Regions from separate parts of the Bacillus sp. C-3-6 genome, predicted to be linked through region 1. Evidence: a T-box and tRNA genes for the amino acid it is inferred to sense, from the RefSeq annotation. Region 1 holds a T-box; the other regions hold tRNA genes.
The links. A T-box is a leader RNA that pairs with one kind of tRNA and senses whether it is charged. The one in region 1 lies ahead of alaS (alanine--tRNA ligase), so its partner is inferred to be a tRNA-Ala.
Positions count from the first base shown of each region.

Region 2: it encodes a tRNA-Ala, which carries the amino acid that the T-box ahead of alaS (alanine--tRNA ligase) is inferred to sense. The anticodon was not compared.
Region 3: it encodes a tRNA-Ala, which carries the amino acid that the T-box ahead of alaS (alanine--tRNA ligase) is inferred to sense. The anticodon was not compared.

Region 1 covers NZ_CM137247.1:4,161,030-4,164,759, forward strand. Annotated here, with positions in the region: gene alaS (alanine--tRNA ligase) at 1-1,250, opposite strand, end outside; T-box leader at 1,291-1,510, opposite strand; gene ACW0JX_RS21380 (PH domain-containing protein) at 1,752-2,096, shown strand; gene ACW0JX_RS21385 (AI-2E family transporter) at 2,141-3,208, opposite strand; gene ACW0JX_RS21390 (hypothetical protein) at 3,385-3,597, shown strand; gene ACW0JX_RS21395 (YrzQ family protein) at 3,643-3,730, opposite strand, start outside.
Region 2 covers NZ_CM137247.1:4,633,334-4,637,063, forward strand. Annotated here, with positions in the region: gene ACW0JX_RS23815 (MFS transporter) at 1-477, shown strand, start outside; tRNA gene ACW0JX_RS23820 (tRNA-Glu) at 624-695, opposite strand; tRNA gene ACW0JX_RS23825 (tRNA-Ser) at 702-792, opposite strand; tRNA gene ACW0JX_RS23830 (tRNA-Asn) at 800-874, opposite strand; tRNA gene ACW0JX_RS23835 (tRNA-Ile) at 882-958, opposite strand; tRNA gene ACW0JX_RS23840 (tRNA-Gly) at 969-1,039, opposite strand; tRNA gene ACW0JX_RS23845 (tRNA-Lys) at 1,053-1,128, opposite strand; tRNA gene ACW0JX_RS23850 (tRNA-Thr) at 1,139-1,214, opposite strand; tRNA gene ACW0JX_RS23855 (tRNA-Phe) at 1,229-1,304, opposite strand; tRNA gene ACW0JX_RS23860 (tRNA-Asp) at 1,314-1,389, opposite strand; tRNA gene ACW0JX_RS23865 (tRNA-Met) at 1,393-1,469, opposite strand; tRNA gene ACW0JX_RS23870 (tRNA-Ser) at 1,498-1,590, opposite strand; tRNA gene ACW0JX_RS23875 (tRNA-Ile) at 1,608-1,684, opposite strand; tRNA gene ACW0JX_RS23880 (tRNA-Met) at 1,689-1,765, opposite strand; tRNA gene ACW0JX_RS23885 (tRNA-Ala) at 1,786-1,858, opposite strand; tRNA gene ACW0JX_RS23890 (tRNA-Pro) at 1,874-1,947, opposite strand; tRNA gene ACW0JX_RS23895 (tRNA-Arg) at 1,958-2,031, opposite strand; tRNA gene ACW0JX_RS23900 (tRNA-Leu) at 2,035-2,123, opposite strand; tRNA gene ACW0JX_RS23905 (tRNA-Gly) at 2,140-2,214, opposite strand; tRNA gene ACW0JX_RS23910 (tRNA-Leu) at 2,244-2,324, opposite strand; tRNA gene ACW0JX_RS23915 (tRNA-His) at 2,347-2,422, opposite strand; tRNA gene ACW0JX_RS23920 (tRNA-Thr) at 2,433-2,508, opposite strand; tRNA gene ACW0JX_RS23925 (tRNA-Val) at 2,513-2,588, opposite strand; rRNA gene rrf (5S ribosomal RNA) at 2,593-2,708, opposite strand; rRNA gene ACW0JX_RS23935 (23S ribosomal RNA) at 2,810-3,730, opposite strand, start outside.
Region 3 covers NZ_CM137247.1:765,679-769,408, forward strand. Annotated here, with positions in the region: rRNA gene ACW0JX_RS03790 (23S ribosomal RNA) at 1-896, shown strand, start outside; rRNA gene rrf (5S ribosomal RNA) at 998-1,113, shown strand; tRNA gene ACW0JX_RS03800 (tRNA-Val) at 1,119-1,194, shown strand; tRNA gene ACW0JX_RS03805 (tRNA-Tyr) at 1,203-1,286, shown strand; tRNA gene ACW0JX_RS03810 (tRNA-Gln) at 1,298-1,372, shown strand; tRNA gene ACW0JX_RS03815 (tRNA-Lys) at 1,377-1,452, shown strand; tRNA gene ACW0JX_RS03820 (tRNA-Leu) at 1,468-1,548, shown strand; tRNA gene ACW0JX_RS03825 (tRNA-Gly) at 1,578-1,652, shown strand; tRNA gene ACW0JX_RS03830 (tRNA-Leu) at 1,669-1,757, shown strand; tRNA gene ACW0JX_RS03835 (tRNA-Arg) at 1,761-1,834, shown strand; tRNA gene ACW0JX_RS03840 (tRNA-Pro) at 1,845-1,918, shown strand; tRNA gene ACW0JX_RS03845 (tRNA-Ala) at 1,934-2,006, shown strand; tRNA gene ACW0JX_RS03850 (tRNA-Ser) at 2,027-2,119, shown strand; tRNA gene ACW0JX_RS03855 (tRNA-Ser) at 2,174-2,266, shown strand; tRNA gene ACW0JX_RS03860 (tRNA-Met) at 2,286-2,362, shown strand; tRNA gene ACW0JX_RS03865 (tRNA-Asp) at 2,366-2,441, shown strand; tRNA gene ACW0JX_RS03870 (tRNA-Phe) at 2,450-2,525, shown strand; tRNA gene ACW0JX_RS03875 (tRNA-Thr) at 2,535-2,607, shown strand; tRNA gene ACW0JX_RS03880 (tRNA-Trp) at 2,614-2,684, shown strand; tRNA gene ACW0JX_RS03885 (tRNA-Ile) at 2,695-2,771, shown strand; tRNA gene ACW0JX_RS03890 (tRNA-Asn) at 2,780-2,854, shown strand; tRNA gene ACW0JX_RS03895 (tRNA-Glu) at 2,856-2,927, shown strand; gene ACW0JX_RS03900 (CBS domain-containing protein) at 3,057-3,476, shown strand.

The DNA of each region.
Region 1 (3,730 bases):
GTCATGCCAGCTTCTTCTGCATATTCTTCTGTTAATTCAATTGGGAAACCGTATGTGTCATATAGACGGAACGCATCTACTCCAGAAATAACAGTTGTTTTTTCTTCTTTTGCTTTTGTAATAACTTCAGCTAAAATTGCTTCACCATCATGAAGTGTTTCATGGAAACGCTCTTCTTCGTTTTTCACAACTTTCGCAATGAAATCTTTCTTTTCAAGTACTTCTGGATAGAAGTCTTTCATTACTTCTCCAACAACCGGTACTAATTCAAACATGAATGGACGGTTAATGTTTAATTTCTTCGAATAACGAACAGCGCGGCGTAATAAACGACGTAATACATAACCACGGCCTTCGTTAGAAGGAAGAGCACCGTCACCAACAGCAAATGTTACTGTACGGATATGGTCAGCAATTACTTTAAACGCCATATCTTTTTCTAAATCGCCATTACGATATTTCTCACCAGAAATTGATTCTGTTGCACCAATCATCGGCATGAATAGATCTGTATCAAAGTTCGTAGGCACATCTTGAACGATAGATGTCATACGTTCTAGACCCATCCCTGTATCAATGTTTTTCTTAGGAAGTGGTGTATATGAACCATCTGGATTATGATTAAATTGAGAGAATACAAGGTTCCATACTTCTAAGTAACGCTCGTTTTCTCCGCCTGGATATAATTCTGGGTCACTAAAGTCATTACCGTAAGCTTCTCCGCGGTCATAGAAAATCTCTGTATTCGGTCCACTTGGTCCTTCACCGATATCCCAGAAGTTTTCTTCTAAGCGGATAATACGCTCTTTTGGAACGCCCATTTTCTCATTCCAAATTGTGAATGCTTCTTCATCTTCTGGATGGATTGTAACTGATAGTAATTCTTTATTGAATCCGATCCATTTGTCGCTCGTTAAGAATTCCCAAGCCCATGTAATTGCTTCTTCTTTGAAGTAATCACCGATTGAGAAGTTTCCTAACATTTCAAAGAATGTATGGTGACGAGCTGTTTTCCCTACGTTTTCAATATCGTTTGTACGAATTGATTTTTGAGCATTTGTAATACGTGGATTTTGTGGGATTACACGTCCATCAAAATATTTTTTTAATGTAGCTACACCACTATTAATCCACAGAAGAGATGGATCTTCATGTGGAACTAGTGATGCACTAGGTTCTACTGCATGTCCTTTTTCTTGGAAAAAGTCTAAAAACATTTGACGAATTTGTGCGCCTGTTAGTTGTTTCATTGTATTTTCCTCCTTAAATATAAAAAACTCCCGTCCCTATAAAAGGGACGAGAGTTAACTCGCGATACCACCCTAATTATGAATTGATTACAATAACAATCAATTCATCACCTCATGGTGCCGTAACGTGGCAAGACGGCAGTGATTAGCTGCTCTCAGGATTAGCTTTCTGTTACCCTTCATTTAAAGCTTCTTTCAGCCATATGGAAGCTTCTCTCTATAAATGGACTGTAACGTACTTGTTCCGTCATTGATTTAATGTATTATATGACTAAATATAATAGAATTCTCTTAAGTTTGTCAATGTAGATAATCATTTATATTGTATTAATCGCTTATTAATCATAGGTATTCTACTATTCATTCTTAACAGCCTTTTCATATATTATGCGTTTATTAATAAATTGGAATCTCCTTACAATAATTATTTATAAAAATTTCTAAATATTACTTTTTTTGCTATAATTAAATTATTGTTAATAAAATAAAGGAGCGATCACAATGACAACCTTACTTAACAAAGCTAAAAACATATTAGCAACTGACGAAACGATATTATTTTACGCAGCATGTTCATTAGACATATTTATTTATCGTTCCGTCGCAAGGCCAGGATTGCTAATTTTAACGAACAAAAGGCTATTCTTTTACGGGCCAGATGTAAGTAAGAATCCAATATTTGAAGAGTACTCTTTTGCAAAAATTTCTAATCTAAAAGAACAAAAGCGTCTTTTCAACAATCAAATTGTATTTATGTATGATAATGAATGGAAAAAAATAAAACATATTCAAACAAATGATGTGAGCTCCCTCGTTCAAAAGATACACGAGCAGCTTTCTAAATAAATATATGATTAGCCCTCTATTTCTTACATAGAGGGCTTCTATACTTACACATTTTCTTTTTTCAAGAGAGGTCTCACATGAACAATGACAGTACGAATAACTGCTAAAATCGGAACCGATATTAGTAATCCTACAATACCAGCTACTTCCCCCCCAACTAGTAATGCAAGCATAATAATAACAGGATGCATACGAAGTGACTTACCAACAATGTAAGGCGATAAAATGTTACTTTCCACAAATTGCAAAATAGCAATCGTAATCCCCGCCTTAATAAGTAAACTCGTTGATACTGTTGCTGCAATCATTAACGTCGGGATCGCTCCTAAAATAGGACCAAAGTACGGGATTATATCCGTTACCCCAATAATAATGCCAAGCAATAATGGATATTTCATACCGATAAACCAAAAAGAAAGAGCTGATACTCCCCCTAATACTAAACAAACAAATAACTGTCCTCGAATATAACTTCCAAGTGACTTATCAATTTCTTTCGCAAGCATTTGCCCCGTACCTCGCCATTTACTTGGGACTAGTTTCCAAAAGATATGATAAAACTCACCATAATCTTTTAATATGTAAAATACAATGAACGGTATTAAGAAAATAATGAGCAATGAATCGAGTACACCACGAGCTGTACTCATCACTTTATTTAAAAGCGCTTGAATCTTCGTTTCCACACCCACAAAAAGTTGTTTCACCTTTTCATGAATGAACGAAGGGAAATTCGCTGTTTGTTCTGTAACGCCATCCATCCACGAATCGTACATCTTTGTAAACTGCGGAAATTGTTCATTAATCTCTTGTAACTGTTTAATAACGACTGGTGTTCCTTTATAAATCCCATAACCAATTCCACCAAAGAAAAGGATATAAATGAGCAAAATGGCAAGTGTACGGGGCATCCCTTCCTTATGAATTTTTTCAATTAAAGGGTGCAATAAATACGCAATAAAACAGGCGATAAGAAACGGCGTAATCGCTACTTTAAATACAAAAATAATCGGTGCCCATAGTGGCTTAATTTTTAAAAAGACGAGCAAACAAAGAAAAACAAGTAACAATAATCCTAAACGATATATCCAAATGATTTTAAGATTCTTCACATGAAAAACCTCCTCCACCTTTATTTTGAAAATAAATGGGTTAGGTTATGTGTGAAACTTTTAAAATCTTTTCATACGGACCATACTGTTTTTTAAAGACGTACATATAAATAACATAACAAGGACAACCACCCCTGAGAATACAGCATGAAATAATGTAATCAGGAGGGCTAATTATGGTTTTGTTTATGCTTGGATTATCAGCACTTTTTATGATTCTTGAATGGATTTGTATCGGCTTTGGTATTTGGAAGGGGTTCTTTATTCGTTCCTCACGTAAAGAAAAAGCGAAGCAATTATGGCAGTATGGAATACTTGGCGTCGGCTGTTACGGTCTATCTTATCTTTTCTCAGAAATTGGACTTTTTTATTTGCATATGAGTGCATAAAAAAACTCCCTTGTCTATAAGGGAGTTTTCACTTTATCGAAATGATTATAAGTAAGACTTAATCATCTTACGTGCTTTTTTCATATTGCGTTTTGAAAATACATCTTGCTTACGAGCATATTGATATGCTGCA
Region 2 (3,730 bases), 470 kb from region 1:
TTTGTACTTTCTGTCTATGCAATCGGTTCATGCCTGGCAGGCCTTATTTTCGGTACTCTTAAACTCAATGCTCCACCCTATAATCATTTTTTAATAGCAGTCACACTTTCCATGATAACAATGCTGCCACTATTTTTCGTAAATACTATTGCTTGGCTAATAGTTATTGTCTTCTTTGCAGGACTATCTGTCGCTCCTACTATGATTATTACTATGGGGCTTGTGGAAAGAATCGTACCTGAATCAAAAATAACAGAAGGAATGACTTGGGCAATTACAGGACTTGGAATTGGAGTCTCCCTAGGATCAGCGATAGCTGGTTTAGTTATTGATAATTTTGGAGCTCGAGCAGGATTTAGTGTGGCTATTATAGCAGGAGGCCTTGCCTTCACTATTGCACTTTTAGGATACAAAACTCTTCACTTCGCATATAATCATGCTGTTATTAAACAAGATGGACATTCAATAGAGAGTTAAAACATGTTCAAAAAATAGGATTATCTCTTCTTATGCATGAGAAAAGGTAATCCTATTTTAAACTTATTATTTATAATCTGTCATAGCTTCTTCTATATCTATACACAACAAAAAAGAGATAGCAGTTTATGCTATCTCTTTTAGTATGACCCGTACGGGATTCGAACCCGTGTTACCGCCGTGAAAGGGCGGTGTCTTAACCACTTGACCAACGGGCCAATTACTGGCAGAGAAGAAGGGATTCGAACCCTCGCACCGCGTTCGCGATCTACTCCCTTAGCAGGGGAGCCCCTTGAGCCACTTGGGTACTTCTCTATAAATATGGCTCCGCAGGTAGGACTCGAACCTACGACCGATCGGTTAACAGCCGATAGCTCTACCACTGAGCTACTGCGGAACAATTATGGTGGGCCTAAATGGACTCGAACCATCGACCTCACGCTTATCAGGCGTGCGCTCTAACCAGCTGAGCTATAGGCCCATAATTGAAAAGCGGGTGAAGAGAATCGAACTCTCGACCAGAGCTTGGAAGGCTCTTGTTTTACCACTAAACTACACCCGCATTAAATTGAAAATGGTGAGCCATGAAGGATTCGAACCTTCGACCCTCTGATTAAAAGTCAGATGCTCTACCAACTGAGCTAATGGCTCATTTTGAAAGTGGTGCCGGCTAGAGGACTTGAACCCCCAACCTACTGATTACAAGTCAGTTGCTCTACCAATTGAGCTAAGCCGGCTTGCGACTTCAAAATGGTGGCTCGGGACGGAATCGAACCGCCGACACGAGGATTTTCAGTCCTCTGCTCTACCGACTGAGCTACCGAGCCTTATTAAAATGGCGGTCCCGACCGGGGTCGAACCGGCGATCTCCTGCGTGACAGGCAGGCATGTTAACCACTACACCACGGGACCATTTGGTTGCGGGGACAGGATTTGAACCTGCGACCTTCGGGTTATGAGCCCGACGAGCTACCGTACTGCTCCACCCCGCGATGATATAATATGTAATTTAAGAAAAAATGGAGGAGGTAGAGGGATTCGAACCCCCGCGCGACTCTCGCCGCCTGTCGGTTTTCAAGACCGATCCCTTCAGCCGAACTTGGGTATACCTCCGAGATATAAACCTTTAGTGGTGGACCTTGTAGGACTCGAACCTACGACCGGACGGTTATGAGCCGTCTGCTCTAACCAGCTGAGCTAAAGGTCCTTTATGGTAGCGGCGGAGGGGATCGAACCCCCGACCTCACGGGTATGAACCGTACGCTCTAGCCAGCTGAGCTACACCGCCATAAATGATATTAAAATAAGTGGAGCCTAGCGGGATCGAACCGCTGACCTCCTGCGTGCAAGGCAGGCGCTCTCCCAGCTGAGCTAAGGCCCCATGTTTTTGGGAATATCGGGAAGACAGGATTTGAACCTGCGACCCCCTGGTCCCAAACCAGGTGCTCTACCAAGCTGAGCCACTTCCCGTTAATAAAAGCGCGCCCGAGAGGAGTCGAACCCCTAACCTCTTGATCCGTAGTCAAACGCTCTATCCAATTGAGCTACGGGCGCATATGGTGCCGAGGGCGGGGGTCGAACCCGCACGGTGGTCACCCACCGCAGGATTTTAAGTCCTGTGCGTCTGCCTGTTCCGCCACCCCGGCATGTCATATTGAAAATTGGAGCGGAAGACGGGATTCGAACCCGCGACCCCAACCTTGGCAAGGTTGTATTCTACCACTGAACTACTTCCGCAAGACATGTTTGAGATATTTTATTAAAAGTGCGGGTGAAGGGAGTCGAACCCCCACGCCAAAGGCGCTAGATCCTAAGTCTAGTGCGTCTGCCAATTCCGCCACACCCGCATATTAATATTTTAAGAAAAAATGGGGCGACTGATGGGAATCGAACCCACGAATGCCGGAGCCACAATCCGGTGCGTTAACCACTTCGCCACAACCGCCATGATTTTCTGGTGCCGACTAGAGGACTTGAACCCCCAACCTACTGATTACAAGTCAGTTGCTCTACCAATTGAGCTAAGTCGGCTAAATGGTGGAGGATGACGGGATCGAACCGCCGACCCCCTGCTTGTAAGGCAGGTGCTCTCCCAGCTGAGCTAATCCTCCATTTGCCTGGCAACGTCCTACTCTCACAGGGACAAGGTCCCAACTACCATCGGCGCTAGAGAGCTTAACTTCCGTGTTCGGTATGGGAACGGGTGTGACTTCTCTGCCATCATTACCAGACTGTATTCATTTAAGACAAGAATTATTGTAACTCATTTAACTTCTAAAGTCAACAAGTTTTTTATATTCTTTCAAAACTAGATAACATTGCTTCATATTATATGGTTAAGTCCTCGATCTATTAGTATTCGTCAGCTCCACATGTCACCATGCTTCCACCTCGAACCTATCAACCTGATCATCTTTCAGGGATCTTACTAGCTTACGCTATGGGAAATCTCATCTTGAGGGGGGCTTCATGCTTAGATGCTTTCAGCACTTATCCCTTCCGCACATAGCTACCCAGCTATGCCCTTGGCAGAACAACTGGTACACCAGCGGTGCGTCCATCCCGGTCCTCTCGTACTAAGGACAGCTCCTCTCAAATTTCCTACGCCCACGACGGATAGGGACCGAACTGTCTCACGACGTTCTGAACCCAGCTCGCGTACCGCTTTAATGGGCGAACAGCCCAACCCTTGGGACCGACTACAGCCCCAGGATGCGATGAGCCGACATCGAGGTGCCAAACCTCCCCGTCGATGTGGACTCTTGGGGGAGATAAGCCTGTTATCCCCGGGGTAGCTTTTATCCGTTGAGCGATGGCCCTTCCATGCGGAACCACCGGATCACTAAGCCCGACTTTCGTCCCTGCTCGACTTGTAGGTCTCGCAGTCAAGCTCCCTTATGCCTTTGCACTCTACGAATGATTTCCAACCATTCTGAGGGAACCTTTGGGCGCCTCCGTTACACTTTAGGAGGCGACCGCCCCAGTCAAACTGCCCACCTGACACTGTCTCCCGGGTCGATAAGACCCGTAGGTTAGAATTTCAATACAGTCAGGGCGGTATCCCACCAGCGCCTCCACCGAAGCTAGCGCTCCGGTTTCAATGGCTCCCGCCTATCCTGTACAAACTGTACCAAAATTCAATATCAGGCTACAGTAAAGCTCCACGGGGTCTTTCCGTCCTGTCGCGGGTAACCTGCATCTTCACAGGTACTATAATTTCACCGAGTCTCTGGTTGAGACAGTGCCCAAATCG
Region 3 (3,730 bases), 1.8 Mb from region 1:
GACTCGGTGAAATTATAGTACCTGTGAAGATGCAGGTTACCCGCGACAGGACGGAAAGACCCCGTGGAGCTTTACTGTAGCCTGATATTGAATTTTGGTACAGTTTGTACAGGATAGGCGGGAGCCATTGAAACCGGAGCGCTAGCTTCGGTGGAGGCGCTGGTGGGATACCGCCCTGACTGTATTGAAATTCTAACCTACGGGTCTTATCGACCCGGGAGACAGTGTCAGGTGGGCAGTTTGACTGGGGCGGTCGCCTCCTAAAGTGTAACGGAGGCGCCCAAAGGTTCCCTCAGAATGGTTGGAAATCATTCGTAGAGTGCAAAGGCATAAGGGAGCTTGACTGCGAGACCTACAAGTCGAGCAGGGACGAAAGTCGGGCTTAGTGATCCGGTGGTTCCGCATGGAAGGGCCATCGCTCAACGGATAAAAGCTACCCCGGGGATAACAGGCTTATCTCCCCCAAGAGTCCACATCGACGGGGAGGTTTGGCACCTCGATGTCGGCTCATCGCATCCTGGGGCTGTAGTCGGTCCCAAGGGTTGGGCTGTTCGCCCATTAAAGCGGTACGCGAGCTGGGTTCAGAACGTCGTGAGACAGTTCGGTCCCTATCCGTCGTGGGCGTAGGAAATTTGAGAGGAGCTGTCCTTAGTACGAGAGGACCGGGATGGACGCACCGCTGGTGTACCAGTTGTTCTGCCAAGGGCATAGCTGGGTAGCTATGTGCGGAAGGGATAAGTGCTGAAAGCATCTAAGCATGAAGCCCCCCTCAAGATGAGATTTCCCATAGCGTAAGCTAGTAAGATCCCTGAAAGATGATCAGGTTGATAGGTTCGAGGTGGAAGCATGGTGACATGTGGAGCTGACGAATACTAATAGATCGAGGACTTAACCATATAATATGAAGCAATGTTATCTAGTTTTGAAAGAATATAAAAAACTTGTTGACTTTTAAAAGCAAATGAGTTAAAATGATTCTTGTCTTAAATGAATACAGTCTGGTAATGATGGCAGAGAGGTCACACCCGTTCCCATACCGAACACGGAAGTTAAGCTCTCTAGCGCCGATGGTAGTTGGGACCTTGTCCCTGTGAGAGTAGGACGTTGCCAGGCAAAATGGAGGATTAGCTCAGCTGGGAGAGCACCTGCCTTACAAGCAGGGGGTCGGCGGTTCGATCCCGTCATCCTCCACCATATATGTCGGAGGGGTAGCGAAGTGGCTAAACGCGGCGGACTGTAAATCCGCTCCTTCGGGTTCGGCAGTTCGAATCTGCCCCCCTCCACCATTCTTAATTAATGGGCTATAGCCAAGCGGTAAGGCAACGGACTTTGACTCCGTCATGCGCTGGTTCGAATCCAGCTAGCCCAGCCATTAAGAGCCATTAGCTCAGTTGGTAGAGCATCTGACTTTTAATCAGAGGGTCGAAGGTTCGAATCCTTCATGGCTCACCATTTTTAATAAAACATGCGGGTGTGGCGGAATTGGCAGACGCACTAGACTTAGGATCTAGCGCCTTTGGCGTGGGGGTTCGACTCCCTTCACCCGCACTTTTAATAAAATAACTCATACATGTCTTGCGGAAGTAGTTCAGTGGTAGAATACAACCTTGCCAAGGTTGGGGTCGCGGGTTCGAATCCCGTCTTCCGCTCCAATTTTCAATATGACATGCCGGGGTGGCGGAACAGGCAGACGCACAGGACTTAAAATCCTGCGGTGGGTGACCACCGTGCGGGTTCGACCCCCGCCCTCGGCACCATATGCGCCCGTAGCTCAATTGGATAGAGCGTTTGACTACGGATCAAGAGGTTAGGGGTTCGACTCCTCTCGGGCGCGCTTTTATTAACGGGAAGTGGCTCAGCTTGGTAGAGCACCTGGTTTGGGACCAGGGGGTCGCAGGTTCAAATCCTGTCTTCCCGATATTCAAAAAAACATGGGGCCTTAGCTCAGCTGGGAGAGCGCCTGCCTTGCACGCAGGAGGTCAGCGGTTCGATCCCGCTAGGCTCCACTTTATTTAATATATGTCTCGGAGGTATACCCAAGTTCGGCTGAAGGGATCGGTCTTGAAAACCGACAGGCGGTGAGAATCGCGCGGGGGTTCGAATCCCTCTACCTCCTCCATTTTTAAAAATGGTTTAGACATATAATAATAAAATATTTATTTTTTTCCTTCATGGAGGTATACCCAAGTTCGGCTGAAGGGATCGGTCTTGAAAACCGACAGGCGGCGAGAGTCGCGCGGGGGTTCGAATCCCTCTACCTCCTCCATTTTTTAATTTAATATTGTCGCGGGGTGGAGCAGCACGGTAGCTCGTCGGGCTCATAACCCGAAGGTCGCAGGTTCAAATCCTGTCCCCGCAACCAAATGGTCCCGTGGTGTAGTGGTTAACATGCCTGCCTGTCACGCAGGAGATCGCCGGTTCGACCCCGGTCGGGACCGCCATTTATGTTGGCTCGGTAGCTCAGTCGGTAGAGCAGAGGACTGAAAATCCTCGTGTCGGCGGTTCGATTCCGTCCCGAGCCACCATTTTTTTATGCCGGCTTAGCTCAATTGGTAGAGCAACTGACTTGTAATCAGTAGGTTGGGGGTTCAAGTCCTCTAGCCGGCATCATTTAGGGGCATAGTTTAAAGGTAGAACTGAGGTCTCCAAAACCTCCAGTGTGGGTTCGATTCCTACTGCCCCTGTAAAGTATATGGGCCTATAGCTCAGCTGGTTAGAGCGCACGCCTGATAAGCGTGAGGTCGATGGTTCGAGTCCATTTAGGCCCACCATATATTATTCCGCAGTAGCTCAGTGGTAGAGCTATCGGCTGTTAACCGATCGGTCGTAGGTTCGAGTCCTACCTGCGGAGCCATGGCCCGTTGGTCAAGTGGTTAAGACACCGCCCTTTCACGGCGGTAACACGGGTTCGAATCCCGTACGGGTCATACAAAAAAGAGTCAGCATTATGCTGGCTCTTTTTTATTTTGTTGATCCTTTTTATCATTTTACTTTCCAGAAATAAATAAAGGAATTTTGGAAAAGCTATGGTATGTATAAAAAGGAGGAAATAAATAATGACACGAGTTAGAGACTTAATGAGTACCCATATTGTACATTGTACACCGCTAGACAATGTATATGAGGCAGCTGTAAAAATGAAGGAAGAATCGGTTGGGTTAATTCCTGTTGTTGAAAATGAGCAGGTTGTTGGGCTTGTTACTGATCGAGATTTAGTTGTTCGAGGGATTGCTGAAAAACATCCTGGATCTAATAAAATTACAAATGTAATGACAACAAATATTATCTCAGTTTCTCCAAATGATTCTATTGAAAAAGCTACAGAGCTAATGGCACAGTATCAAATTAGACGGTTACCAGTAGTTGATAGTGGTCAGCTTATTGGCATGTTAGCACTAGGAGATTTAGCTATAAGGGAATCGGCAGATGATCAAGCTGGATTTGCCTTGAGCGAAATCTCAGAGCGTACAGAGTAAATTGAAACTTTAATTAACCGAGATTTTAATGGTCACTTATAAAGAGCTAAATTATATATAAAGTTCAGATGCATTATTCTAGTATATATGGATTAAACTAATATGTTAGCGTGATGTATCTGAGACATTATATAATAAGGATATGGTTAATAATTTCCACAGTTTTTTTAAATTTGTTATTCTTCATTTTTAATAAGAGAAAAGATGATATACTGATAGATATAAGTATTATGAGGGATTTTGAATATAACAAT